Regions from separate parts of the Isoptericola sp. NPDC055881 genome, predicted to be linked through region 1. Evidence: riboswitches for the same ligand, from Rfam matches in the RefSeq annotation. Region 1 holds a riboswitch; the other holds the start of a gene.
The links. Region 1 has a riboswitch for ZMP and ZTP ahead of purH (bifunctional phosphoribosylaminoimidazolecarboxamide formyltransferase/IMP cyclohydrolase). Riboswitches for the same ligand answer to the same signal wherever they lie in the genome.
Positions count from the first base shown of each region.

Region 2: linked by a shared signal. The riboswitch ahead of glyA (serine hydroxymethyltransferase) and the one ahead of purH (bifunctional phosphoribosylaminoimidazolecarboxamide formyltransferase/IMP cyclohydrolase) in region 1 are both predicted to bind ZMP and ZTP.

Region 1 is NZ_JBSHCR010000101.1:1,009-10,503, forward strand. It holds gene sucC (ADP-forming succinate--CoA ligase subunit beta) at 153-1,322, shown strand; gene sucD (succinate--CoA ligase subunit alpha) at 1,360-2,256, shown strand; gene ACWGKI_RS19555 (cell division protein PerM) at 2,371-3,615, shown strand; gene purN (phosphoribosylglycinamide formyltransferase) at 3,668-4,324, shown strand; gene ACWGKI_RS19565 (ArsR/SmtB family transcription factor) at 4,334-4,912, opposite strand; gene ACWGKI_RS19570 (MFS transporter) at 5,009-6,334, shown strand; gene ACWGKI_RS19575 (SDR family NAD(P)-dependent oxidoreductase) at 6,459-7,499, opposite strand; gene ACWGKI_RS19580 (TetR/AcrR family transcriptional regulator) at 7,578-8,150, shown strand; ZMP/ZTP riboswitch at 8,178-8,265, shown strand; gene purH (bifunctional phosphoribosylaminoimidazolecarboxamide formyltransferase/IMP cyclohydrolase) at 8,301-9,495, shown strand, end outside.
Region 2 is NZ_JBSHCR010000057.1:7,921-25,980, reverse strand. It holds gene glyA (serine hydroxymethyltransferase) at 1-1,233, opposite strand, end outside; ZMP/ZTP riboswitch at 1,315-1,402, opposite strand; gene ACWGKI_RS15945 (ABC transporter substrate-binding protein) at 1,899-3,266, shown strand; gene ACWGKI_RS15940 (carbohydrate ABC transporter permease) at 3,386-4,354, shown strand; gene ACWGKI_RS15935 (carbohydrate ABC transporter permease) at 4,371-5,303, shown strand; gene ACWGKI_RS15930 (arabinan endo-1,5-alpha-L-arabinosidase) at 5,305-6,744, shown strand; gene ACWGKI_RS15925 (DUF624 domain-containing protein) at 6,741-7,451, shown strand; gene ACWGKI_RS15920 (LacI family DNA-binding transcriptional regulator) at 7,488-8,576, opposite strand; gene ACWGKI_RS15915 (glycoside hydrolase family 127 protein) at 8,582-10,603, opposite strand; gene arfA (arabinosylfuranosidase ArfA) at 10,731-12,290, shown strand; gene ACWGKI_RS15905 (hypothetical protein) at 12,469-13,329, shown strand; gene ACWGKI_RS15900 (SRPBCC family protein) at 13,352-14,431, shown strand; gene gvpJ (gas vesicle protein GvpJ) at 14,474-14,899, shown strand; gene ACWGKI_RS15890 (GvpL/GvpF family gas vesicle protein) at 14,896-15,660, shown strand; gene ccmI (c-type cytochrome biogenesis protein CcmI) at 15,664-15,915, shown strand; gene gvpO (gas vesicle protein GvpO) at 15,912-16,553, shown strand; gene ACWGKI_RS15875 (gas vesicle protein) at 16,636-17,088, shown strand; gene ACWGKI_RS15870 (gas vesicle protein) at 17,085-18,017, shown strand; gene gvpK (gas vesicle protein GvpK) at 18,014-18,060, shown strand, end outside.

The sequences.
Region 1 (9,495 bases):
GGATCGGTCACCCGCAGCCGGAGATCAGGGGCCGCTGTTCCCGCTGTCGTTCGGGTCGGACTACCCTGTTCGGGGATGTCTTGATGTCGAGACATCCGTTCGTGCCGGCCTCTGCCGACCCAGGGGCACCACCGATGGAAGGACGCAGCAGGGTGGACCTGTTCGAATACCAGGCTCGCGACATCTTCGAGAAGCACGGCGTGCCCGTGCTCGGCGGCGTCGTCGCGACGACGCCCGAAGAGGCTCGCGCAGGTGCAGAGAAGCTCGGCGGCGGGACCGTCGTCGTCAAGGCCCAGGTGAAGACCGGCGGCCGCGGCAAGGCCGGCGGCGTCAAGCTGGCCCACTCCCCGGCGGAGGCCGAGGAGAAGGCCTCCGAGATCCTCGGGATGGACATCAAGGGCCACACCGTCCACCGCGTGATGATCGCGCAGGGCGCCAAGATCGCCGAGGAGTTCTACTTCTCCGTGCTCCTGGACCGTGCGAACCGCAACTACCTCGCCATGTGCTCCGTCGAGGGCGGCATGGAGATCGAGCAGCTCGCCGTCGAGCGCCCCGAGGCGCTCGCCCGCGTCGCCGTCGACCCGATCGTGGGCATCGACGAGGCCAAGGCCCGCGAGATCGTGGATGCCGCGAACTTCGCCGACGACCTCAAGGCCCCGGTCGCCGACGTCATCCAGAAGCTCTGGACGGTCTTCACCGCCGAGGACGCCACCCTCGTCGAGGTGAACCCGCTGGTCCGCACCGAGGACGGCGCGATCGTCGCCCTCGACGGCAAGGTCTCGCTCGACGAGAACGCCTCCGAGGTGCGCCACCCCGAGCACGCGGAGCTCGAGGACAAGGCCGCGGCTGACCCGCTCGAGGCCAAGGCCAAGGAGAACGGCCTCAACTACGTCAAGCTCGACGGCGAGGTCGGCATCATCGGCAACGGCGCGGGCCTCGTGATGAGCACCCTCGACGTCGTCGCGTACGCCGGCGAGGAGCACGGCGGCGTCAAGCCCGCCAACTTCCTCGACATCGGTGGCGGCGCCAACGCCACGGTCATGGCGAACGGCCTGGACGTCATCCTCAACGACCCGCAGGTCAAGAGCGTGTTCGTCAACGTCTTCGGCGGCATCACCGCCTGCGACGAGGTCGCCAAGGGCATCGTCGGTGCGCTGGAGATCCTCGGCGACGAGGCCAGCAAGCCGCTGGTCGTGCGTCTCGACGGCAACAACGTGGACCTCGGCCGCGCCATCCTGGCCGAGGCGAACCACCCGCTGGTCACCCTGGCCGAGACCATGGACGGCGGCGCCGCCAAGGCCGCCGAGCTCGCCCACCTCTGAGCGCCCCGCAGACGTCGAAAGCAGAGACTTCAGAACCATGTCGATCTACCTGAACAAGGACAGCAAGATCATCGTCCAGGGCATCACCGGCGGGATGGGTGCCAAGCACACCGCCCTGATGCTCGACTCCGGCGCGCAGATCGTGGGCGGCGTCAACGCCCGCAAGGCCGGCACCACCGTGACCCACAAGGACCACGAGGGCAACGACGTCACGCTTCCCGTCTTCGGCAGCGTCAAGGAGGCCATGGCGGAGACCGGCGCGAACGTGTCGGTCCTGTTCGTGCCCCCGGCGTTCACCAAGGACGCGGCGATCGAGGCCGTCGACGCCGAGATGCCGCTGATCGTCGTCATCACCGAGGGCGTCCCGGTGCAGGACTCGGCGGAGGTCTTCGCCTACCTGCAGGGCAAGAAGACCCGCATGATCGGCCCGAACTGCCCCGGCATCATCACGCCGGGCGAGTCGCTGGCCGGCATCACGCCGCACACCATCACGGGCAAGGGCCCCATCGGCCTCGTGTCGAAGTCGGGCACCCTGACCTACCAGATGATGTACGAGCTGAAGGACCTCGGGTTCTCGACCGCCATCGGCATCGGCGGCGACCCGGTCATCGGCACCACGCACATCGACGCGCTCGAGGCCTTCGAGAACGACCCGGAGACCAAGGCGATCGTCATGATCGGCGAGATCGGCGGCGACGCCGAGGAGCGCGCGGCGGCGTACATCGCCGAGCACGTCACCAAGCCGGTCGTCGGCTACGTCGCGGGCTTCACCGCCCCCGAGGGCAAGACGATGGGCCACGCCGGTGCGATCGTGTCCGGCTCGGCCGGCACCGCGCAGGCCAAGAAGGAGGCCCTCGAGGCCGTGGGCGTGAAGGTCGGCAAGACGCCGTCCGAGACCGCCGAGCTCATGCGCGAGATCCTCAAGGCGCTCTGACCTGCAGGCGTCCTGACGCCCTGCACGACGCGCACGACGGCGTCCGCCCCCTGGGGGCGGGCGCCGTCTGTGTGTCTGCGAGGTTCTGGCAGGCGCGCGGGTGACGATGGGGCCGTGAGCGCACCACCCGGGACCCGACCCACCCGCACCGTCCGCACGGTCGACGGCGCCGCCCCGGGCCGCGGGGGAGAGCGGTTCGCCGCGGCGACCTCCGGCGCCTGGGCCGCCGTGCAGGGGATCGTCCTGTCCGGCGCGGTCGTGGTGCTGCTGGCCGTGGTCGGCGCGCTGGGCGGCTCCGCCGACTCCGCATGGACCGGTGCCGTCGGCGTCGCGACCGGGCTCTGGCTGCTCGGCCACGGCGTGCCGATGGCCGCGGGGGCCGGCGTCGTCACCGTGATCCCGCTCGGCATCGGGGCCCTCGCCGTCTTCACCGCCTACGTGTCCGTCAAGCGCTCCGCGCTGCCCACCCTCCCTGCCTGGGTCGGCGCGGCCACGACCTACGCCGCCGTGACCTGCGCGCTGGCGCTGGCGACGGCAGGAGTGGCGGGCGGCGACGGCCTGGCCGCCCCGGGCCCACGGCTCGCCCTGGCCGCCCTCGGAGGTCTCGTCGTGGGCGGGGTCGGCGCGGCGCTGGGCATCCTCGTCCCGCCGGACCGGCCGCTCGTCGTCGTCCCCGGCGGACTCCTGGACCGCGCCGTGCCCGACGTCGTGCGGCTCGGCCTGCAGGCGGGGACGGTGGCGCTGTTCGCGCTGCTCGGGCTCGGGGCCGCCCTGACCGGCGTGTGGGTCGTGGCCGGCCGGGCGACGTCGGAGGACGTCGTGACCGGGCTCGACCCCGGCTGGATCGGCGGCGTGGTGTTCGCGGTCGCGCAGCTCGCCCTGCTGCCCAACGTCGTGCTCTGGGCGACGGCCTGGCTGGCCGGGCCGGGGTTCGCCGTCGGGCAGGACACGTCGTTCGCCCCCGGCGGCACGACCACCGGGCCGCTGCCCGCCGTGCCCCTGCTGGGCGCGCTGCCGGGGCCGGACTGGTCGGGCACGACGGCCGCGGTCGCGGGGCCGCTGGTCGTCGTCGCGTGCGGGCTGCTCGCGGGCTGGTTCGCGTGGCGGCGGCTCGACCCGGAGCGTGTGCGGTGGGCCGACGTCGCGCAGGTGCTCGCGGGCGTCGTCCTGCTCGCGGGCGTCGTGACGGGGCTGCTGCAGTGGTGGGCCGGGGGAGCGGCCGGTGCCGGCCGTCTGGCCGCGGTCGGGGCCGACCCCGTCCTCCTCGGTGCCGTGGTGGCCGTCGAGGTCGGTGCGGGCGCGGCGATCGTGCTGGTCTGCGCGTATCTCGACGTCGGGGCGCGGCTGCGGCGTTCGTAGCGGCGCCGAGCGGGACCGGGACCATGAGCTGGTGACGAGTAGGGTGACGTCCGTGCAGACCCCGTCCGGCCACCCCGTCGCGTCCACGTCCACCCGGGAGACGGCCCAGGCTCGGCTCGTCGTCCTGGCGTCGGGCGGAGGGTCCAACCTCGCCGCTCTGCTCGCCGCGCACGACGACCCCGCCTACGGCGCCCGCGTCGTCGGCGTCGTCTCCGACAAGCCCGGCGCCGGTGCCCTGGACCTCGCGCGCGACGCCGGCGTGGCGTCCGTCGTCGTCGCCCCGGCAGACTTCGACGACCGGGCCGCGTGGAACGTCGGCATCGCCGAGGCCGTCGCCGTGTTCCGGCCGGACTACGTCGTCCTCGCCGGTTTCATGCGGATCCTGGCACCCTCGTTCGTGGAGCGGTTCGCCGGGCGGATCGTCAACACGCACCCCGCCCTGCTGCCGTCGTTCCCCGGCGCGCACGGCGTGCGCGACGCCCTCGCCTACGGGGTCAAGGTCACCGGCTGCACCGTGCACGTGGTGGACACCGGTGTCGACACCGGCCCGATCCTCGCGCAGGCCACCGTGCCCGTGCTCGACACCGACGACGAGTCGGCCCTGCACGAGCGGATCAAGGTCGCCGAGCGCGCCCTGCTCGTCGAGACCGTGGGCCGCATCGCCCGAGAGGGCCTGCGCGTCGAGGGGCGGAGCGCCGTCCTGGGCTGACGCGCGCGCTCAGTCCTGCGCGGGAGCCTCGGTGCCCCGGTGGACGTCATCGCGCGGCCCGAGGACGTTGAGCACCTGGTAGGTCTCGCGCACGACCTCCGGCTCGGCACGCGCTGCCGCGAGCGTCCGGTCCCCCCAGCGGTTCAGCAGCTCGTGCACCTCCGTGGCGAGGGCGTCGGCCTCTTCCTTGGTCAGCAGGATCGACGAGGTCATGAACTGCCGACGCACGGACTCGTCGTCCCGGTGCCCGTTGATGAAGACGTCGGAGGCCCAGCGCATGGCGGGGCGCAGCACGGCCTCCCGCGAGGCCGGGGTGTCGGTCTTGACGTTGAAGCTGCCGGCCGCGTTGGTCCACACGCGGTCGCGCTTGTCGCGCGCGTGCTCGGGTGCCTCGACGATCATCCCGGCCTTGGCGAGCACCCGGAGGTGAAAGCTCACGGAGTTGGCCGGGTGCCCGATCGCCTCGGCGAGATCGGCGGCCCGCGCGTGGTCCATGACTGCCAGCTGCATGAGGATCCGCTGCCGCACGGGGTTCGCCAGGGCGCGGAGCGCCTCCGGCTCGGTGATGTCCATCGAGGTCTCCAGCACGCTCTGAGCCTAGCAACGTCCCGCAACGGCAGGTGCGCAAGATTCGATGCGCAATAACTATTGCGCAACTGATGTTGCGGGACTAGCGTCCCTGTCATGACCCAGAGCACGGCGGCCGCAGCGCCGTCCGCACCGAGCGAGACCGCCACCCCGACCGAGGGGACCGCGACGACCGAGGCCGTCGGGCCCCTGCGCCGCAACCGCCCGTACCTGCTGCTCATGTCCGGGCTCACCGCGCAGTCGCTGGGCGGCAGCGTCACGAGGTTCGCGGTGCCGCTGCTGGCGCTGCAGCTCACCGGCTCGCCGACCGCGGCCGGCGTCGTGGCCGCCGTCGGGCAGACCGGCGCGCTCCTGGCGGCGCTGCCCGCGGGCGTCGTCGCCGACCGCACGGACCGCCGCCGGCTCGTCGTCGTCGCGGCGGGTGTCGCGGCCCTGCTGTGGGCCACGGTCGTGGTCGCCGGGGTCCTCGGCGGGCTGACGGCGTGGCACCTCGCGGCGGTCCTGTTCGGCGCCGCCGTGGCGACCGCCTTCCTCGACCCGGCCATCAGCGGTGCGTTCCGCGCCGTCGTCCCGCAGCCGCAACTGCCCACCGCGTACGCCGCCGCGCAAGGACGCGACGCCGTCGCCGGGATGCTCGGGGGACCGCTCGGCGGCGTGCTCTACGGCGTCGCGCACGTGGTGCCGATGCTCGGGGCGGTCGTGGGGACCGCGGCCACCGCCGTCTGCGCCTTCTTCGTCCGGGAGCCGCTCGGCGGCGGGGACGCCGAGGCGCGCGCCACGCACCCCCTCGTCGCCCTCAGGCAGGGGCTGCGCTACGTGTGGTCGGTGCCGCTGTTCCGCGCCAGCATCGGGCTGTTCGTCATGGTCAACGTCGCGCTGAGCGGCATGATGATCGGCATCAGCCTCGAGCTCGCCCGGACGGGCACGCCGCCCGTGCTCATCGGCGTCTTCAACATGGTCGCCGCGGGGTCGATGCTGCTCGGCTCGCTGTTCGCGCCCCCGCTCGTCGCGCGGCTGCGGCTCGGCGCCGTCACCGTCGTCTCGCTCGGGCTGCTGGTCGTCGCGTTCGCCGGGATGGCTCTCGTCCAGACCTACGCTGCGTACGTCGTCCTCATCGGGGTGGGTGTGCTGCTCGTCCCGGCGGTGAACGCCGCGATGGCGGGGTACACCGCGGCGATCACGCCGGACCAGATGCAGGGGCGGCTCTCGTCCGTGCTGGGCCTCAGCGGGGTGGCGGCCCTGCCGATCGCACCGCTGGTCGGCGGCAGCCTCCTCGGGGCGGGCGGCATCGGCGCCGTGCTGTGGACGCTCGTGGCGCTGCTCGCGGTCACCGTCGTGGGGATCGCCCTCGTGCCCTCGCTGTGGCGGGTCGGCACCCCGGACGCCTGGGCCGACGACGCCATCCCGATGCCCGCCGAGTGACCCGGCGAAGCTGTCAGAGCCACGTCACGCGCGAGCATGACGTGGCTCTGACAACTTTCCGTGCGCTCGAGCGGTCAGAGCCAGGCCAGGGCATGCCCGCACCTGGGTCTGACAGCTCGGTCGGTCAGACCGCCGACCAGCCGCCGTCCGACGCGAGGATCGCGCCGTTGAGGTTCACGGCGTCCGTCGACAGCAGGAACGTGATGGACGCGGCGAGGTGCTCCGCCGTCGCGATCCCGGGGATGTTGCCCATGAACCGGCCCAGGCGCGCGCCGCCGAACTCGGCCTGGCCGGGCACCTGGATGCCGGTCGCCACGCCGCCGGGCGCGACGGCGTTCACCTGCACGCCCGTGCCGGCGTACATCACGGCGGACGACTTGGTGAGGCCGACGACGGCGTGCTTCGAGGCCGTGTACGCGGCGCCCGCGGCCGACCCGCGCAGCCCCGCCTCCGAGGCGACGTTGACGATCCGGCCCCGGCCCGCGGCGAGCATCCCGGGCAGGACGGCGCGCATGAGGCGCATCGTGCCGTCGACGTTCACGCGCATCACGCGCTCCCACATCGCGTCGGTGAGCTCGTGCACCGCGCCCATGTCGTCCATGATCCCGGCGACGTTCGCGAGCGCGTCGACCCGGTCGCCCGCCGCGCGCACGATCTCCTCGACCGACGCGGCGGACGTGATGTCGCCCGCGACGGTCACGACCTCCGCGTCCGGCAGGGTCGCGGCGAGCTCGTCGAGCTTCTCCATCGCCAGGTCGACGGCGACCACGCGGCCGCCCTCGCGCGCCACGCGGGCGGCGACCGCCCGGCCGATGCCGGAGGCGGCACCCGTGACGACGACGGTCTGGCCGGTGAAGCGGCCGGGGGTGACCTGCTCGGTCCACGGGGCCGGCGCGGACGTGGCACCCGCCGTGCTCCCGGACGCGGTGCCTGGCGCGTCGGCGTCGTCGGGCGCCTGCTCGCGGTAGGCGGCGACGAGGCCGTCGACCATCTCGGCCGGGAACTTGCCGTTCGACAGGGCGACGAGCTGCTCCAGGGGCAGGCTGCGCGCCGGGGCGAGCGCCTCGGCGGAGGCGCCGGCCTGCTCGAGGACGGCGCCGAGGATGCGGCCTCCGACGGGGTGGTCGAGCCACTCGCCGACGGTCGAGGATGCGGACAGGGCCATGGTGCTCTCCTTGATGGCGGTCCCCCGGAGGGGGTCTCAGGTAACCGGACAATGTTGTCCGGTTGATAGTCTATTCCCGTGCCCACCGAACGGAGCAACCCTCGCCCCGCCGCCAGGAGCAACCCCGGGCCCGCGGCCGCCGCACGCAACCGGGCCGCGCTCCTGAGGGCGGCGCACGCGGTCTTCGCCGAGTCCGGCACCGCCGCCCCGCTGAGCTCCGTGGCCCGCCGCGCCGAGGTCGGGCAGGGCAGTCTCTACCGGCACTTCCCGGACCGCGTCGCCCTCGTGGCCGCCGTCGTCGAGGAGAACGTCGCCGAGCTGGAGGCCGCCTCCGCCGACGGCGCCGCCCTGCCCCGCCTGCTCGGGCTCGTGACCCGGCACGCCATCGAGTCCGTGGGTGTCGTCGACCTGCTGGCCGAGGACCGGCCCGGCCGCATGCTCGAGCTGCGCGACCGCGTGGCCGCGGTGCTCGCCGCCCACCACGAGGCGGCGCTCGCGGCGGGTCAGGTGCCCCAGGACGTCGGGGTGGACGACCTCATGCTCGGGGTCGAGCTCGTGGCCGGCGCGCTCACGCGGAGGCCGGCCGGGGAGCGCGCGGCGATGGCCGAGCGCGCCTGGCGCCTGCTCGGGATCGAGGTCGCGCTGCCGTGACCCGGCCCGGCGGCGTTCGGTAGACTCCGCCTCGGCCGTGACTGGCGAGGGTGGGTCACCACCGGGGAGCGGCCGACGTGTCCCGTCATGCGCGCCGCCCGCCTGGGTGCGAGGGTCTTTCCGCGAGAACCCGCACCGAGGAGAAGACACATGTCCGGAGCACCGTCCGCCCCCGACGTCCAGCTCGCCGACGACGCACAGCGCCCCGTGCGGCGCGCGCTGCTGAGCGTCTACGACAAGACCGGCCTCGTCGAGCTGGCCACCGCCCTGCACGCCGCCGGCGTCGAGCTCGTCTCGACCGGCTCGACCGCCGGGAAGATCGCCGACGCCGGCATCCCCGTGACCCGCGTCGAGGAGCTCACCGGCTTCCCCGAGTGCCTCGAGGGCCGCGTGAAGACGCTGCACCCGCGCGTGCACGCCGGCATCCTGGCCGACACCCGCAAGGCCGACCACCTCGCCCAGCTCGCCGACCTCGGCATCGAGACCTTCGAGCTGGTCGTCGTGAACCTCTACCCGTTCGCGGCGACGGTCGCGTCGGGCGCGGGCCCGGACGACGTCGTCGAGCAGATCGACATCGGCGGCCCGTCCATGGTCCGCGCCGCGGCCAAGAACCACCCGAGCGTCGCGGTCGTCGTCGACCCGGCCCGCTACGACGACGTCGTCGCGGCCGTGCAGGGCGGCGGCTTCACGTTCGCGCAGCGCAAGCGGCTCGCCGCCGCGGCGTTCGCCCACACCGCGCAGTACGACGTCGCGGTCTCCTCCTGGTTCGCGAGCTCCTACGCGCCCGACGAGGTCGCGGTCGAGTCGCACCTGCCCGACGTCGCGGGCGCCGCCTTCGAGCGCGCCGCGGTGCTGCGCTACGGCGAGAACCCGCACCAGAAGGCCGCCCTGTACACGCGGACCGACGGTGCGACCGGGCTCGCCCAGGCCACGCAGCTGCACGGCAAGGCGATGAGCTACAACAACTACGTCGACGCCGACGCCGCGTGGCGCGCCGCCCACGACCACGAGGGCCCGGCCGTCGCGATCATCAAGCACGCCAACCCGTGCGGCATCGCCGTCGGAGCCGACGTCGCCCAGGCGCACGCGCGCGCGCACGCGACGGACCCCGTGTCGGCGTACGGCGGCGTGATCGCGGCGAACCGCGTCGTCACGAAGGCCGCGGCCGAGCAGATCGCCCCGGTGTTCACCGAGGTGCTCGTCGCGCCCGGCTTCGAGCCCGAGGCCCTCGAGATCCTCCAGGCCAAGAAGAACCTGCGCCTGCTCGTGGTCGACACCCCGCCGCGCGCCGCTGCGGAGAACCGCCCGATCTCCGGCGGCATGCTCGTCCAGGAGGTCGACCGGT
Region 2 (18,060 bases), on a different contig from region 1:
GCGTGCGGCGAGGGCGTCGACGTCGGCGGAGGCGCCGTCGCGCAGGGCGACGGCGATGATGTCCGCGACCTCGGTGAACTCGGCGTCGCCGAACCCGCGGGTGGCGAGCGCGGGGGTGCCGATCCGCAGGCCGGAGGTCACGCGCGGCGGGCGCGGGTCGAACGGCACGGCGTTCCGGTTCACGGTGATGCCCGCGTCGTGCAGGAGGTCCTCCGCCTGCTGGCCGTCGAGCGACGAGTGCCGCAGGTCCACCAGCACCAGGTGCACGTCCGTGCCGCCGGTGAGGACGGAGACGCCCTGCTCCGCGACGTCCGCCTGGGACAGACGCTCGGCGATGATCCGCGCGCCGCGCAGCGTGCGCTCCTGGCGGTCCTTGAAGGCGTCCGTGCCCGCGACCTTGAACGCCACGGCCTTGGCCGCGATCACGTGCATGAGCGGGCCGCCCTGCTGGCCCGGGAACACGGCCGAGTTGATCTTCTTGGCGTGCTCCTCCTTGCTCAGGATGAAGCCGGAGCGGGGGCCGCCGATGGTCTTGTGCACCGTGGAGCTGACGACGTCGGCGTGGGGCACGGGGCTGGGGTGCAGCCCGGCGGCCACCAGGCCGGCGAAGTGCGCCATGTCCACCCACAGCTTGGCGCCGACCTCGTCCGCGACCTCGCGGAACGCGGCGAAGTCGAGCTGGCGCGGGTACGCGGACCAGCCGGCGATGATGACGTCCGGGCGGTGCTCGAGGGCACGCTTGCGCACCTCGTCCATCTCGATGCGGTACGACTGCGGGTCCACGCCGTAGGCGCCGACGTCGTACAGCTTGCCGGAGAAGTTGATCTTCATGCCGTGCGTGAGGTGGCCGCCGTGCGCCAGCTCCAGGCCGAGGATCTTGTCGCCGGCGTTGATGAGGGCGTGCAGCACGGCCGCGTTGGCCTGTGCGCCGGAGTGCGGCTGCACGTTGGCGGCCTCGGCGCCGAACAGGTCCTTGGCGCGGGCGATCGCGAGGTTCTCCGCGATGTCGACCTGCTCGCAGCCGCCGTAGTAGCGGCGGCCGGGGTAGCCCTCGGCGTACTTGTTCGTCAGGACGGAGCCCTGCGCCTGCAGCACGGCACGCGGGACGAAGTTCTCGCTGGCGATCATCTCGAGGGTGTCGCGCTGGCGGGCCAGCTCCCCGTCGAGGACGGCCGCGATCTCCGGGTCGAGCTCGGCCAGGGGCGCGTTGAACGTGGGGTCGGGAGTGCTCATCAGGCGTTCTCCTGCTGTGTCGGACGGCGGTCGGACGGGCCTGGCTCCCTGTCAGGGTGCCGGACCATCATGTCAATCGAGCGACCGGGCCCAGGCGAACGACCCGTCGTCTGCACAGCGCGTCGCTCCCCGGTGGTGATCCACCTGTACGCCAGTCGCGACCCTCGCGATCCTAGCCGATCCGATCGGCCCGGTCCCCTGCCGACCGCGAGGGAGTCGGACTCCCGCCGAGGTAGTTCCACCCTCGCCGAGGTAGTCGCGAACTTGCCGAGGTAGTCGGACCCGCGCCGAGGTAGTCCCGAACCTGCCGAGGTAGTCGAGAGCTCGGCGAGGTAGCGCGGGACACCAGGTTCCGCGAACTACCTCGGCACGGTCTGAACTACCTCGGCACTACCCCGGACTACCTCGCCGAGGTCTGAACTACCTCGGCACGGTCTGAACTACCTCGGCGCGGTGTGGACTACCTCGGCGCGGGCCGGGCGGCCGCGGTCCTGTGCCATGTCGGTCCTGTGCCATGTTCATCGTTGCAGACGCGTGACCTGGGCCACTTGACCCCGACGCGCGAGGCGTGCCACATTGGGCGCCGTCGATGGCTCTTCATCGATGTAAACGCACCGGGGCGACGCCGCGCCGGACGCGTCCCGGATCTCCGAGAGGACCCCGTGATGAGGAAGTCACGCCTGATCGCCGGCATCGTCACAGCCGTGGTGGCCGCCGGTACCGTCACCGCCTGCAGCTCCGGCAGCGGGAGCGGCTCCGACGACGACACGCTCACCTTCATGTTCCGTGGTGGCGACGACGAGAAGAAGGCCTACCAGGAGGCCATCGACCGGTTCACCGAGGACACCGGCGTCAAGGTGAAGATGATCGTCACCTCCGCGGACCAGTACGCGCAGAAGCTCCAGGCCGCCGTCGCGGGCAACAAGGTCCCCGACGTGTTCTACATCGAGCAGGCCAGCCTGCAGTCCTACGTCAGCTCCGGCGTCCTCATGGACATCACCGACGAGGTCGCCGACCAGGGCGTGGACCTGGACAACATCTGGCCCTACGGCGTCGACTCCTACCGGTTCGACGGGAAGACCCAGGGCACCCCGGACGGCAAGCTGTACGGCCTGCCCAAGGACATCGGCCCGTTCGCGTTCGGCTACAACGCCGACATGCTGAAGAAGGCCGGCATCGACCGTCCCGACCCGGACAAGCCCCTGACCTGGGACGAGTGGCTCAAGATCTGCCAGGAGCTCACCCAGGACACCGACGGCGACGGCAAGACCGACCAGTGGGGCACCGGCCTCAACGTGCAGTGGAACTCGCAGTCCTTCGTGTGGAGCAACGGCGGCGACTGGACCAACCCCGACCACACCCAGGTCACCGTCGACACCCCCGAGTTCGCCGAGGCGATCCAGTTCATCGCCGACCTCACCACCAAGTACGGCGTCACGCCGAACCCCGAGCAGGCGCAGACCCTCGACACCTACCAGCGCTTCATGGCCGGCGAGATCGGGTTCTTCCCCGTCGGGCCGTGGGACATGAGCGTCTACAACGACCTCGACTTCGAGTACGACCTCATGCCCTGGCCCGTCGGCAAGACCGGCAAGCCGGCGACGTGGGTCGGCTCGCTCGGCATCGGCGTCTCGAACACGACCGACCTGCCCGAGGACGCCGTGAAGCTGGCCACCTACCTGTCCACGGACGAGGCCGCGCAGCAGACGCTGGTCGACGCCAACGTCCAGATCCCGAACCGCATCGACACGGCGAAGACGTGGGCGGCCGAGGCGGACGAGGACGACACGCTCAAGCCCAAGAACCGCCAGGAGTTCCTCGACATCGCCGAGGACTACGGGCGGGAGATGCCGGCGTCGTTCACCTACGGCGCCGAGTGGTACGACGAGCTGTGGGTCGGCATCCAGCCCGTGCTCGACGGCAAGCAGACCGCCGCCGACTACCTCGCCGAGGTGCAGCCGCGCATGCAGGACCTGCTCGACCAGTCGAACACCCAGGCCGAGCAGGCCGCGGCGGCCGGCTCCGCCCCGTGACGACCGCCTCCCGCGCTCGCCGCTGACGCCTGCGCCCCGACGCCCCCCGCGGCGCGGCCGCCCCTCCCGGGACGGCCGCGCCGCCCTCCCCCGCACGTTCCTGGACGAAGGAGTCTGCGATGACGTCCACCGCACTGCCGGCCACGGCCGGCACCCGCCCCGCGGCGCCGGACCCGGCGCCCGCGCCGCCACGACGCGGCGGGTCCTCGCGGCTCCACCGCTCCGAGAAGAGGTGGGCGCTGCTCTTCGTCGCCGCGCCCGTGGTCGGCTACCTGCTCTTCATCCTCTACCCCACCGGCTTCGCGCTGTACGCGTCGCTGACCCGGTGGAACGGCCTCGGCCCGATGACGTTCATCGGGCTCGACAACTACGTGGCCCTGCTGGGCGACGAGCGGTTCCACCAGACGCTGTTCAACACGTTCTTCTACATGATCGGCATCCCGATCGGGCTCGCGCTCTCGCTGGCGCTCGCCGTGATGATGAACCGCAAGCTCTTCGGCCGCGCCGCGTTCCGCGCGATCTACTACGTCCCCGTCATCTCGTCCATCGCCGCGATCGCGATCCTGTGGCAGTGGGCGTACAACGGCGACTTCGGCCTGGTGAACCAGTTCCTCGCGATCTTCGGCATCGACGGCCCGAACTGGCTGGCGGACCCGACCTGGGCCAAGCCCGCGATCATCATGATGGCGGTCTGGAAGGGGCTCGGGTACTCGATGCTGCTGTACCTGGCCGCGATCCAGTCCGTGCCGCGGTCCCTGTACGAGGCGGCCGAGCTCGACGGCGCGGGCGGCTGGCAGAAGTTCCGCTCGATCACGCTGCCGATGGTGCAGCCGGTGACCTTCTTCCTCGTGGTCACGCAGATCATCGGCGGCGCCATGATCTTCATCGAGATCCAGATCATGACGCCCACCGGCGGCCCGGAGTACTCCACGGCGTCGGTCGTCTACCACATCTGGCTCCAGGCGTTCCGGTACCAGCAGATGGGCTACGCCACCGCGATGTCGGTGGTGCTCGGGCTCCTCATCCTCGTCATCACGCTCATCCAGTTCCGGCTGAACCGGCGCAACGCCGGCTTCGTCGTCGACTGAGGCCAGGGAGACACCCATGACCACCACGACGCCCGCCACGACGCCCGACACCACGCCCGCCACGCCCACGACCACGGGGTCGACGTCCGGCACGACCGGCTCGCGCCTCGGCCGCCGGAACCGGTCCCGCCTCACCGACACGATCGTGTGGGTCGTCCTCGCCGCGGGCGCGGTCTTCATGATCGCGCCGCTCGTGTGGATGTTCTCCACGTCGCTGAAGACCAAGCTCGAGGTCTTCGCCCTGCCGCCGGTGTGGATCCCTGAGGTCCCCCAGTGGGACACCTACGTGCGCATGTGGACCGACTCGTACGTGCTCGACGGCATCAAGAACAGCCTGGTCGTGTCGCTCAGCGTCACCGTGATCGGCACGTTCACGTGTTCCCTGGCGGCATTCGCCCTCGCCAAGATGCGCATGCCCTTCAAGAACGCGATCTTCGTCGGCCTGCTCACGGGCATCATGATCCCGTTCCCGACGATCATGATCCCGCAGTTCGTCATGTTCTCGAAGATCGGGTGGGTGGACACGCTGTGGCCGCTCATCGTCCCGGCGATCTTCGGCAACATCGTGATGATCTTCTTCCTGCGCCAGTACCTGTCGAGCGTGCCGGACTCCCTCGTCGAGGCGGCCAAGATCGACGGCGCCTCCTACTGGCAGATCTTCTGGCGCATGATCATGCCGATCATCCGTCCCGCGGTCGCGGCCCAGTTCATCCTCTGGTTCATGGCGGTCTGGAACGACTACCTGGCGCCGATCCTGTACCTGAACACGCCCGAGCGGCAGACGCTGCAGGTGGTCATCGCGAACATGAACGTGGAGTACGCGACGCAGCGCGACTACCCGCTGATCATGGCGGCGTCCGTGGTGGCCGTGCTGCCCATCCTCGTGGTGTTCCTGATCTTCCAGCGGCAGATCATCGAGTCCGTCGCCCTGACCGGGACGAAGGGCTGACATGACCGGCACGACGATTGGCACGACGCCGGGCACGACGCCGGGCACGACGACGGGCACGACGACGGGCACGACGACGGTGACCTCGTCCGAGGACACCCCCGACACGTCGACGTGGGGCGGGCGGCACGTGCACGACCCCACCGCGGTGCGCGACGACGACGGCACCTACTGGCTGTTCTCCACCGACGCCCGGTCGGACGGCCCCGTGCGCGGCGGCGTGCAGGTGCGGCGCTCCGCCGACCTCGTGACGTGGGAGCTGCACGGGTGGGCGCTGCCCGGCGTGCCGGGCCCGGCGGGTGCGTGGTCCGGCGCGCAGGGGCTGTGGGCGCCGGAGGTGGTGCGCGTCGCGACTCCCGCGGGGCCGCTGTGGCGCATGTACTACTCCGCGTCGACGTTCGGGTCGCGGCGCTCGGCGATCGGCCTCGCCGACGCGCCGTACCCGGCCGGCCCGTGGACCGACCGGGGGATCGTGGTGGCGAGCGCGCACCTGGACCCGCCGGCGGGCCTCGGGCATCCCAACGCCATCGACGCGAACGTCGTGACGGAGCCCGACGGGACGCAGTGGCTCGTGTACGGGTCCTTCTTCAGCGGGATCCACGCGCTGCCTCTCGACGCGGGCACCGGGTTCGTCGCCGAGGGGTTCGTGCCCGCCCCGGGCGCGCTGCACGAGGCGCCCGGCCGGCTCCTGGCCCGGCGCCCGCGGGAGGCCGACGGCGCGGTCGAGGGCGCATTCGCGCTCCCTCGGCCGGGCGGCGGCTGGGCGCTGCTCGTCTCCTACGACTCCCTCGCCCGCAGCTACCACCTGCGAGCAGCCGTGGGCGACGCCGTCACCGGCCCGTTCCGCGACCGCACCGGACGGCTCCTGACGGACGTCGAGGCCGACCCGTGGACGGTCGGGGTGCCCGTGCTCTCCGGGCACCGGCACGTCGGCGGCCCCGGCATCCTCGCCCCCGGCCACGCGTCGGTCCTCAGCGAGCAGGTGGCCACGCCGGACGGCGGCTCGCACGCCCGTCAGCTGCTGGTGCACCACGTGCGCGACGCCGAGGCGCCCACCGAGCACCGGTTGCAGCTGCGGCGTCTCGTGTGGACGCACGACGGCTGGCCGCTGGTGTCCCCGCAGCCCTGGGCCGGAGCCGACCGGGAGGTCGACGACACGACGCGCTGGCCGTCCGGCCCGGACGCCCTCGGCGGCACCTGGGAGCAGCTCGACCCCGGCGCCGACCCGACGCACGTGCAGGACGCCGTCGTCGGTGAGCTCGGCCCGCTCGACGACGTGCGCCCTCTGGGCGACGGACGGTTCACCTGGGTCGCGCACGACGGCGCGGCGGTGTCCGCCGTCGTGCACCCGGGGTGGGACGCGGTGCGCGACCGCGCCACCCTCTGCCTCGAGGCGCTCGACGACGCAGGCCGCGTCACGCTCGCGACGAGGCTGCCGTGACCGCCCGCGCAGACCGCGAGCCCACGCGCCGCCGGCCCGACGCACCCGCGGCGGGGGTGGCCGGCGCCGTGGCCGACGCCGAGGTGCCCGGGTGGGCGGGCGGCGTCATGCTCGCGCTGCGCTGGGCGACCCTGCTCGTGGAGGTCACGGCCATGGTGGCGCTGGGGACGCTCGCGGGCGGCGTGCTGCTCGGACTGGGGCCCGCGTTGCGCGCCGGCGGCGTCGTGGCCGGGAGGATGACGGCCGAGCCGACGCCGTGGCGCACCTTCTGGCGCACCTGGCGCGAGGGCTTCGGCCGCACCAACGCTCTGTTCGCGCCGGTGTGGGCGGTCGCCGCGCTGCTGTGGTGCGACGGCGTCGTGCTCAACCTGCTCGACGGGCCGGCGAGGGCCGTGCTGCAGGCGGGGCTGCTCGTCGTCGGGGCCTGGGCCACCGTCGCGCTCGCCTGCTGGCCGGTGGTCGTCGCGCGCTACGCCCGGGGCGTCGTGGAGACCTGGCGGCTCCTGCTGCTGCTCCCGCTGCTCGCGCCTGCGACGTCGCTCGCCGTGCTGGTCGTGGCGGCGGTCGTGCTCGTCGCCGCGTGGGTGCTGCCGCTGCTCGCGGTGCTGGCCGGGCCCGCCTTCTGGCTGTGGGCCACGGCCCGTCTCGCGACCGACCGGCTCGACCGGATCGACGCACAGGTCGCCGAGGGCGCGGCCGGAGGATGACCACCGTGCCGCTGGGCGTGACGCCCGCGACCCGCCTCACGCCGTCGCGCTGAGGCCCACCACGATCTCCTCGTCGCCGCCGGGCTGCACGGCGACCACGTTCTCCGCGCCCTCCGCCGCGTCGCCCGTCGACTCCCGGCCGACGACGCGGGAGCCCGGGACCACGCGGCGGAACGGACGGTCGGAGCCGCCCGCGATCCGCTCGACCAGCAGGTCCACGGCGGTGCGTGCGATCTGCTCGCGCCCCGGGTCCACCGAGCTGATCGTCGGCACCGAGTACCGCACGTCGTCGACGTCGTCGAAGCCGATGAGCGCGACGTCGCCCGGCACGTCCACCCGGCGGGCGTGCAGCGCGTGCAGCGCGCCGAGCGCCATCGCGTCGTTGAGCGCGAAGACGGCGTCGATCTCGATGCCCGAGTCGAGCAGCCGGCCCATCGACTCCGACCCTGTCGACCGGTGCCACAGCCCGGCCTCGCTCACCAGCTCCGGGTCGTAGGGCAGGCCCGCGGCGGCGAGGCCCTGGCGGTAGCCCTCGGTGCGCAGCGCCGCCGAGCCGACCAGCTCGCCCTCGTGCGCGCCGACGACGGCGATGCGGCGCCGCCCGAGCGACGCGAGGTGCAGCGTGGCGGCGCGGGCCGCGGCCACGTTGTTCATCGTCACGTGGTCGGCCGGGGCGTCGAAGACCCGCTCGCCCAGCACGACGAGCGGGAAGTCCACGGCGAACAGGTCGACGTCGTCCTGCCCGAGCGCCAGCGGCGAGAAGATCACGCCGTCGGTGAGGTGCCGGCGGCGGCCGTCGAGGAGCTCGATCTCCCGCTCCCGCACCGACCCGGTCTGCTCGATGAGCACGGTGAGCCCCTGCTCCTCGGCGGCGCGGATCACGGAGTCCGCGAGCTCGGCGAAGTACGGCAGGCGCAGCTCCGGCACCGCGAGGGTGATCATGTCCGTGCGCTGCGTGCGCAGGTTCCGGGCCGTGGTGTTGAGGCGATAGCCGAGGTGCTCGATGGCCTCCTCGACGCGCTCGCGCGTCTCGGGCCGGATGTGCGGGTACCCGTTGACGACGTTGGACACCGTCTTGATCGACACGCCCGCGCGCTGCGCCACGTCGTGCATGGTCACACGCATGCCGCTCACCTCCCCGACCGTCGTCGGTCGCCGGGCCGCGGGGGCGCAGAGACCGGGATCCACACACGCATCGGGCCCTCTGCTCGATTGCCCCACACAGCGTAGGGCACCGCTCGCACGGCGACGTGCACCGCGTCGGGCGAGATCTCGGGCACGTCGTCGGGCACGTCGGAGTACAGCGCGCGGCCCGCGGACGGCTGGGCGCGGCCGACGGCGCGGAGCGTCGCCCCGACGCCGAGCGCGTCGTCCGCCGGGCCGACGGTGACGCCTGCGGCGAGGTCGAGCTCGACGTCGTCGAGGACCACGCCCGGGTGGTCGACCTGCTCCACGCAGTGCACGACCGGTCCGCGCGCCAGGGCGACGCAGCCGCGCACCGCGTCCACGCGCGGGTGCGCGCGCAGCACGCGCGGCTCCAGGGGCAGGACGAGCCGGACGCGGCGCGCCCCCGCCGCCACCCGCAGGTACCCGCGCCGGTCCAGTGCCGACGCGACGTCGACCGGCTCGCCGTCCACCTCCAGGCGCGTGCGCGCCGCGTCGGCCCAGCCGGGCAGGCGCAGCGCCAGCGGCACCGGGAACGGCGCGTCGGCGGTCAGGAGGACGTCGCCGTCCCACGGGTAGCCGGTGCGCAGCTCCAGCCGGACGGCGAAGCCCGGCACGGCCAGGTCCGCGTCGGCGAACAGGTGCACGGCGAGCGCGCCGTCGGCGTCGAGCGTCGCGACCATCGTGTGCAACGAGGCGACGAGCCGTGCGAGGTTGGGCGGGCAGCACGCGCAGGCGAACCAGGCGCGCCGCCCGGAGGCCTGGTACTCGTCCGCGCCGTCGTGCCCGTCGCGCACCTGGAGCGGGTTGGAGTAGAAGAACGCGGTGCCGTCGGTCGACGACGCGGCCGCGACCACGTTGTGCAGCGCGTGCTCCAGCGAGTCGGCGTACCGCGACTCCCCCGTCGCGAGCAGCATGCGCCAGTCCCACAGCACGCTCGCCACGCCCGCGCACGACTCGGCGTACGCGCGGTCCGGCGGCAGCTCGTACGGGTCGCCGAAGGACTCGTCCTTGTGCCGCGACCCCATACCGCCGGTGACGTAGGTGCGCCGCCCGTGCGCGTCGTCCCACAGGCGGACGGCGGTGTCGAGCAGCGCCCGCTCGCCGGACTCCAGGTAGAGGTCGGTCACCCCCGCCAGCAGGTAGAGCTGGCGCACCGCGTGCCCGGCCACCTCCTCCGCCTCGAGCACCGGCGTCGCGTCCTGGTGGTACACGGGCTCGAACGGGCCCGCCCCGAGGCGACGGTGGCCGCGCAGGTCCACCATGCGGCGGGCGGCGTCGAGGTAGGCCGGGTCGCCGGTCTCGCGGTACAGCTCGACCAGCGCGGTCTCCACCTCGGGGTGGCCGCAGACCAGCTCCTCGCCGTCCGCGAGCCGCGCGACGACGTCGTCGGCCCAGCCCATCGCGAGGTCGAGCAGGTCGTCCTCGCCGGTCGCGCGGGCGCGTGCGACGCCCGCCTGCACCAGGTGCCCCAGCACGTACAGCTCGTGGCCCCAGCGCAGGTCGCCGTACGGCCTGCCCGACGGCGCCGCGTCGGACGGGTCGCGGGAGCCCAGCACGTGCGAACCGAGGTAGCCCGACGGCGCCTGCGCCCGGCGCAGCAGGTCCACCACGCGCCGCACCGCGTCCTCGTGCCGCGGCTCCCCCGCGCGGGCCGACTCCCAGGCGACCGCCTCGAGCGTCTTGTGCACGTCCGAGTCGGCGAAGTTGAAGCCGCGGTACGGGCCGTCGTGGTGCTCCGGGTCGGCCGGGTCGAGCACGCGGCGCAAGTTGTCCAGGGCGCCGGAGGTCTCCAGCGCGTCCAGGCAGTGCGGGATCGTCGCGGCGGCGTTGCGCTCCTGCCACGCCCCGAGGTGACCGGTGGCCGACAGCCGCACGGCGCCGGCCGGCAGCGGGCGGGTGCGCGCCGCGGGCAGCGTGCCGCCCACGGGCCCTGCGGCATGCGTCGGTGCGGTGGACGCCGTCAGGGTTGCCGGGCTCCTGCGCATGCCGATTCCTCCTCGAGTCGTGGGATCAGAACGTCCTGACCCCTGGTGCCGTCCCTGGCGACCATGATTGACTCTACATCGTTGTAATGCGTCATCGACACTTCGACGAGGAACGTGAGAGAGACCCATGCCCGATCCCCGCACCGACCTGAGCACCGCTCCCCACGCCCGGGTCACCCTGCACCCCGACTTCCGCCGCGGCACCGTGGACCGCCGCCTGTTCGGCTCGTTCGTCGAGCACCTCGGCCGCGCCGTGTACACCGGCATCTACGAGCCGGGCCACCCCGCCGCGGACGCCCACGGCTTCCGCCGCGACGTCGCCGACCTGGTCCACGAGCTGGGCGTGCCGATGGTGCGCTACCCCGGCGGCAACTTCGTCTCCAACTACGTGTGGGAGGACGCCGTCGGCCCCGTCGAGCAGCGCAAGCCGTTCCTCGACCTCGCGTGGCGCACCGTCGAGCCCAACCTCGTCGGCACCGACGAGTTCCTGCAGTGGGCCGAGCGCGAGGGGGTCGAGCCGATGATGGCCGTCAACCTCGGCACCCGCGGCGTCGACGCGGCGGCCGCGCTCGTCGAGTACTGCAACGGGGAGGCCGGGACGCGGTGGGCCGACCTGCGCATCGCGAACGGCCGCGCCGAGCCGTACGGCGTCCACCTCTGGTGCCTCGGCAACGAGATGGACGGCCCCTGGCAGATCGGGCACAAGGACGCGCACGAGTACGGCAAGCTCGCCGCCGAGGCCGGCAAGGCGATGAAGCTCGTGGACCCGTCGATCTCCCTGATCGTGTGCGGCTCGTCGTCGATGCAGATGCCCACGTTCGGCGAGTGGGAGCGCACCGTCCTGTCGTACACGTACGACCTCGTCGACCACGTCTCCATGCACGCGTACTACGAGGAGGTCGGCGGCGACCGCGCGTCCTTCCTCGCGTCCGGCACCGCCATGGACCGCTTCATCGACCGTGTCGTGGCGTCCGCCGACGCCGTCGGCGCCGAGCGTCGCAGCGACAAGAAGATCACCATCAGCTTCGACGAGTGGAACGTCTGGTACCTCGAGACCCGCTTCCCGGGCGAGGCCAACCTGCCGATCCAGCGCGACGCGCCGCGCATCATCGAGGACGTCTACTCGGGCCTCGACGCCGTCGTGGTGGGCGACCTGCTGGTGACCCTCCTCAACCACGCCGACCGGGTCCCGGTGGCCTGCCTCGCGCAGCTCGTCAACGTCATCGCGCCGATCATGACCGCCCCCGGCGGGGACGCCTGGCGCCAGCCGACGTTCCACCCGTTCGCGACGACGTCGCGCCTCGCGCGCGGCACCGCGCTCGACGTCCGCGTCGAGTCGCCGTCCTACGAGACGGCGCGGCACGGGTCCGCGCCCCAGGTGACGGCGGCCGCGACGGTGGACGACGACGGCTCGCTCGGCCTGTTCCTCACCAACCGGTCGGACCGGGTGGTCGAGGTCGAGCTGGCCCACGTGGGCGCCTCGCTCGGTCTCACCGAGAGCTGGCAGATGGTCGCGGACCACGAGCCCGCCGTCGAGGGGCCCGAGCACGCCGCCAAGGTCACCGAGACGTGCTGGTCCGTGGTCGACGTCGCGGCCGTCGCCTCGGCGGCCGAGGGCGGCACGACCCGCGTGCGCCTCGCCCCGGAGTCGTGGACCGCGTTCGCGGGGACGTTCGCCCGCGCCTGACGCCCGTTCGACCCACGACCGGCCGCCCGTCGCTGCTCCGCGCAGGATCGGGCGGCTGGTCGTCGTCCATCCGGTGCCCGCAGCAACGGGCTCGCAAGCATCGACCGCCTGTGCCACGGTGGAGATCCAGTCGAGGAGCGTGCTGGAGAGGACCGACGACCACCGGTTGGAGGTTGCGATGGACGACAAGGTCAAGCTCGCAGCGATTCTGGCAGCGGGCTATCTGCTCGGCCGGACCAAGAAGTTGAAGACTGCCGTGCTGCTCGGAACAGCAGTGGCGGGGAACCGCCTGCGCGACGAGTCGACGCGCGGCGCCCTGCTCGACAGCCTGGGGGGTCTGCGCGACTTCGCCTCCTCACCCCAGGTGAAGAAGCTGACGGAGAACGTCACCGGCCGGCTCGTCGACGCCGGCAAGGAGGCTGCTCTCGCTGCGGTCACCAGCCGCGTCGACTCCCTCACCTCCCGTCTTGAGTCCGGGTCGCAGCGCGACGAGGACGAGGAGCCCGAGGACGAGGCACCTGAGGACGAGGCACCCGAGGACGAAGCACCCGAGGACGAAGCACCCGAGGACGAAGCACCCGAGGACGAAGCACCCGAGGACGAAGCACCCGAGGACGAAGCACCTGAGGACGAGGCGCCCGAGGACGAGGCGCCCGACGACGAAGCACCCGAGGACGAAGCACCTGAGGACGAAGGCGACGAGGCGGAGCAGGAGGAGCCGCCCGCCGAGAAGAAGGCGCCGGCGCGCCGCCGCCGGTCCTCGACCTCGGCGAACGAGTCGTCCGGCACCCGCTCGAGCACGCGCTCGAGCACGCCGCGCCAGCGCACGGGGACGTCCGGCTCGAAGTCTTCCGGCTCCGCGTCGTCCGGCACCAAGTCTTCCGGCTCGCGGTCCACCGGCGCGAAGGCGTCCGGCTCGCGATCCACCGGCGCGAAGGCGTCCGGCTCGAAGGCTTCGGGCTCGAAGTCCTCCGGCTCGAAGACGTCGAGCTCGCGGACCTCCGGCTCGCGGTCGTCCAGCACCCGCAAGTCGTCCTGATCGCGGCGGAGAGGAGAGAGCCATGAGCGAGAGTGCGAAGTCCCCCCTGTCTGGCGGCCTCGGCGGCCTGAAGGACTCCTTCGGCGGTCTGGCCCGCGCGTTCGGCGACAAGGCCGTCAGCACGGTGAGCGACAAGGTCGGCTCCGTCACGGACCGGCTGAGCGACTATGCCCAGAACCCCACCGGCTCCGCGGCCGTCACGGGCGCCAAGAGCCTCGCCGAGGGCGACTCGCCCTTCAAGGCGGGCGTCAAGTCGGCGGCGAGCGGTCTGAAGGACAAGGTCAAGGACATCTTCAGCGGCGGCGGCGGTGGGAGCAGCGGCGGTCACCGGTACATCAACATCGTCGAGTCGATCGACGTCGGCGCGCCCATCGACGTCGTCTACGACGCCTGGACCGAGTACGACCGCTGGCCCGACTTCATGAAGAAGGTGGAGAAGGCCAAGCTCGACCAGGACGAGGGCAAGGTCTCCTTCGAGGGCAAGGTGTTCCTCTCCCACCGCAAGTGGGAGGCGACGATCGTCGACCAGATCGCCACCCGACGGGTGGTGTGGGAGTCCACGGGCGAGAAGGGCACGCTGAGCGGCGCGGTGACGTTCCACGCCGTCACCGACGACCTGACCCGCATCGTGGCGGTCGTGGAGTACCGCCCGCGCGGGTTCATGGAGAAGGTCGCCAACGTGTGGCGGCCCGTCGGGCGCCGGCTGCGGCTCGAGCTCAAGTTCTTCGTCCACTACGTCATGACCGACGTCATGCTCCACCCGGACGACCTCGAGGGCTACCACGCCGAGATCCAGGACGAGGAGATCGTCAAGTCCCACGAGGACGTCCTCAACGAGGAGCAGGACCAGGACGAGGGCGAGGACGAAGGCGAGGAACAGGACGAGGAGGGCGACGTCGAGACCGGCGCCGAGGACGAGGGCGACGAGCCGGAGGGCGACGAGCCGGAGGACGAGGAGCCGGAGGACGAGGAGCCGGACGAGGGCGAGCCCACCGACGAGGCCGAGGACGAGGGCCAGGACGAGGCCGAGGACGAGGACGAGGACGAGGAGGAAGCCGGCGACCAGGAGCCTGCGCCGAGCAGGCGCCGCCGCTCCCGGTGACCCCCGGACCCGTCCCACCCGAACGAGCAGCCAGGAGGAAGCATGAGTGAGGTCGCCACCCGCCGCTCCGGCGGCGGATATCTGGACCGCCCGCAGTCATCGTCGCTGGCCGACGTGATCAACATCATCCTCGACAAGGGACTGGTGATCGACGCGTTCGTCCGTGTGTCCGTGGTCGGCATCGAGCTGATCACGATCGACGCCCGCATCGTCATCGCGAGCGTGGACACGTACCTGCGCTTCGCGGAGGCCACGAACCGCCTCGACCTGGAGCAGACGGGCGGCCGGCAGCTGCCCGAGCTGATCGACGACATCTCCGAGAGCGGCTCCCACGGCAAGACCAAGGGCTTGGTCTCCGGCGCGAAGGACGCGCTGACCAGCAACAAGGACGACAAGGACGACGGCGAGGACGACGACAAGTCGACGCAGCGCAGCCGCCGGCGCACGTCGCGACAGGAGAGCTCGTGACCTTGAGCACGACGGAAGATCCCACGGTCGGCACGCCCGAGCTGTACCTGTACGGGCTGGTAGCGCAGGGCACCCGCCCACCCGGTGACCTCACCGGCGTGGACGGCCAGCCCGTGCGCGTCGTGCCACTCGAGCAGGTGGCGGCGCTCGTGTCCGACGCTCCGGTGCAGCGCGACGTCGGACTGCCCGACGACGTCCGGGACCACGCGCGGGTGCTGGACGCGGTCGCCGCCACGCGGCCCGTCCTCCCGGTGCGGTTCGGCACCCTGACGACGGACGAGGAGCTGCCGGACGCCGTCCCTCAGGGCGCGCAGGCGGAGCATGCCGAGGCTCTGCGCGCCCTGGAGGGCTCGGTGCAGCTCACCGTGTCCGCCCGGTACCGGGAGGACGCCGTGCTCGCGGAGCTCGTCGCGCAGGAGCCGGAGATCCGCCGTCTGCGCGAACTCACCCGAGGCCGCTCCGAGGAGTCCACCTACGACGCCCGCATGCGCCTGGGCGAGCTGGTCGTGGCCGGCTTCGAGCGCCGGCGGGGCGGGGACGAGCAGCGCCTGGTCGCCACCGTCGCCCCGCTGGCCCGGGCGACGCGGATGCACGAGGTCTCCCGGACGGGAGACATCGCCGAGCTGGCGCTCCTCGTCCGCCACGACGACGTCGAGCGGCTCGAGGTCGCGCTCGAGGCGCTGGCCGCGCAGGTGGCCGACCACATGACGGTCCGCCTCGTCGGGCCGCAGGCGCCCTACGACTTCACCGAGGAGGTGTGACGCGTGGGTCTCCTGAGCGCACTGGTCACCCTCCCGCTCGCCCCGGTCCGGGGCGTCGTGTGGGTGGCCGAGCAGGTGCGCTCGGAGGCCGAGCGTGAGTGGTACGACCCGGGCACCATCCGCCAGCGCCTCGACGAGATCGCCCGCGCCCGGGAGGCGCACACGATCGACGACGCCGAGGCCGACGCGGCGGAACGCGAGCTGGTCGCCCGGCTGCTGGAATCGAGCCGACGCCGCCAGGGAGGTAGAGCATGAGCCCGGCCAGGAAGGCGCACGCCGCTCCGGCCCGCCGTAGCAGGCCGTCCGCGACGCACGAGCAGACGGCGGACGACGTCGAGGAGCAGGAGCAGGTGTCCGACGAGGACGCTCCGACCGACGAGGCGCCTGAGGAAGAGGCGCCCGAGGACGAGGCGCCCGAGGAGGACGAACCTCAGGACGACGAGGCGCCCGAGGAGGACGAACCTCAGGACGACGAGGCGCCCGAGGAAGACGAACCTCAGGACGACGAGGCGCCCGAGGAAGACGAACCTCAGGACGACGAGGCGCCCGAGGACGACCCGCCCGAGGAGGACGACCCGGCCGACGAGGACGAGGCGCCCGAGGACGACGAACCTCAGGACGACCCGCCGTCCCGCGGCCGCCTCGACGCCCAGGGTGCCGCGCGGCTCGCCGTGCGGCAGCTCAAGGAGCTGAGCCACCACGACCCCGAGGGCGTGGTGGGGATCGAGCGCGACGCCGACGGCTGGATCGTCACCGTCGAGGTGCTGGAGGACGCGCACGTGCCCAGCACGTCGGACGTCCTCGCGGAGTACGAGGTGCGGCTCGACCCGGACGGCGGGCTGCTCGGCGTGACCCGGGGACGTCGCTACGTCCGGGGCCGGACGGAACGGTGACCCGGGGCGACAGCAGGACAGGCGACCGGAGGGAACCAGGAGTGCAGCAGGCTCGGAACGGCACCGGAGGGGGCGACGCGGCATGACGGTGGTCCCCGGCTCGGACGGCCCGATGCAGCCGCAGCGCGCCCGCGAGGGCACGCTCATGCAGGTGGTCGAGACCTTGCTCGACAAGGGTCTGGTGGTGAACGCCGACATCATGGTGTCGGTGGCGGGTGTGGAGCTCCTCGGGATCCGCATCCGTGCAGCGCTGGCGTCCTTCGACACGGCGGCGCGGTACGGCCTGGAGTTCCCTGCGGGCACCGACCGCGACACGGTGGCCTGGCAGCAGGCGATCGAGCCGAAGGAGACGTGCCCGAGCTGCGGCAAGACGGCGCCCACCGCGCAGCTCCTCGAGGAGTACTGCCCCTGGTGCGGGTGGGAGAGCGCCCTGGTCCAGCGCGACGGCGGCCCCCGGCGCGAGGTGGAGGGCACGTCGTCCCCCGCCCAGGACGACGACAGCTCCGAGGACTCGGGGCGCGGGAAACGGCGATGACCGGCACGCTCGCCCGATCCACTCCGTCGTTGCGCACGCACGAGCCGGACGGCGGGGCGGCGCTGCAGCCCACCCGGGACCTGCACGCCACCCTTCCGGACCTGCTGAACGCGCTGCTCGACAAGGGGGTGTACCTCGACCTCGACCTCATCATCACGGTGGCGGACATCCCGCTCATCGGCGTGAACCTGCGCGCCGCCGTGGCCGGCGTCGAGACGATGCTGGAGCACGGGATGATGCGCGGCTGGGACGAGCAGACGCGGGCCTGGGTCCGTGAGTCCCTCGCCCGCCACGTGCCGCTCGAGCCCGACGAGGACGTGGTGGCACGGATGGCGGGCGGGCACCGCCGGGACGAGCCGCCGACGACGTGGCGACCGGGCACCGTGTACCTCACCACCCGGCGTCTCCTGGTGTGGCGCGCGGACCCCCGCGAGCTCCTGTGGCAGACGTCCCTCGACGACATCACCGGGGTCGAGCTGCGCACGGAGCTCTCGGTGGGCGGGGAGGAGCGCGAGCGCGTCGCCGTGACCACGCCCTCGGGCACCACGCTGCTCTCGGCGGCGGCACCGGAGCGGCTCCAGGGGCTGCTGCGCGAGCACCGCGGTGAGGACCCGGCCGCCGGGCGCACCCCGGACCTGCGTGCCCCCGTCTGGTACCGCGAGGAACGTGCCGGGTCGCCGGTCTGGCGCGGCGGCACCGGCACCCTCGGCCGGGGCGGCCTGACCTGGCAGGGAGCGGGCGAGGCCAGGCCCGCCGTCCGCCTGCGCGAGGTCCGCGACGTCCAGGCGCACACCGGCAGGACCCCGGTGGGTCGCCAGGCCTTCGCCGTCACGGGCGAGTCCGGCACCGTCCTGCTCGCCACGAGAGACGCCGACTGGGCACGCGCCCTCTCCACGTCCGTCCACCATCTGCAGGGAGGCGACGCATGACCCTCACCATCGACGAGCACAGCCTGAAGAACGGCGTGCTCAC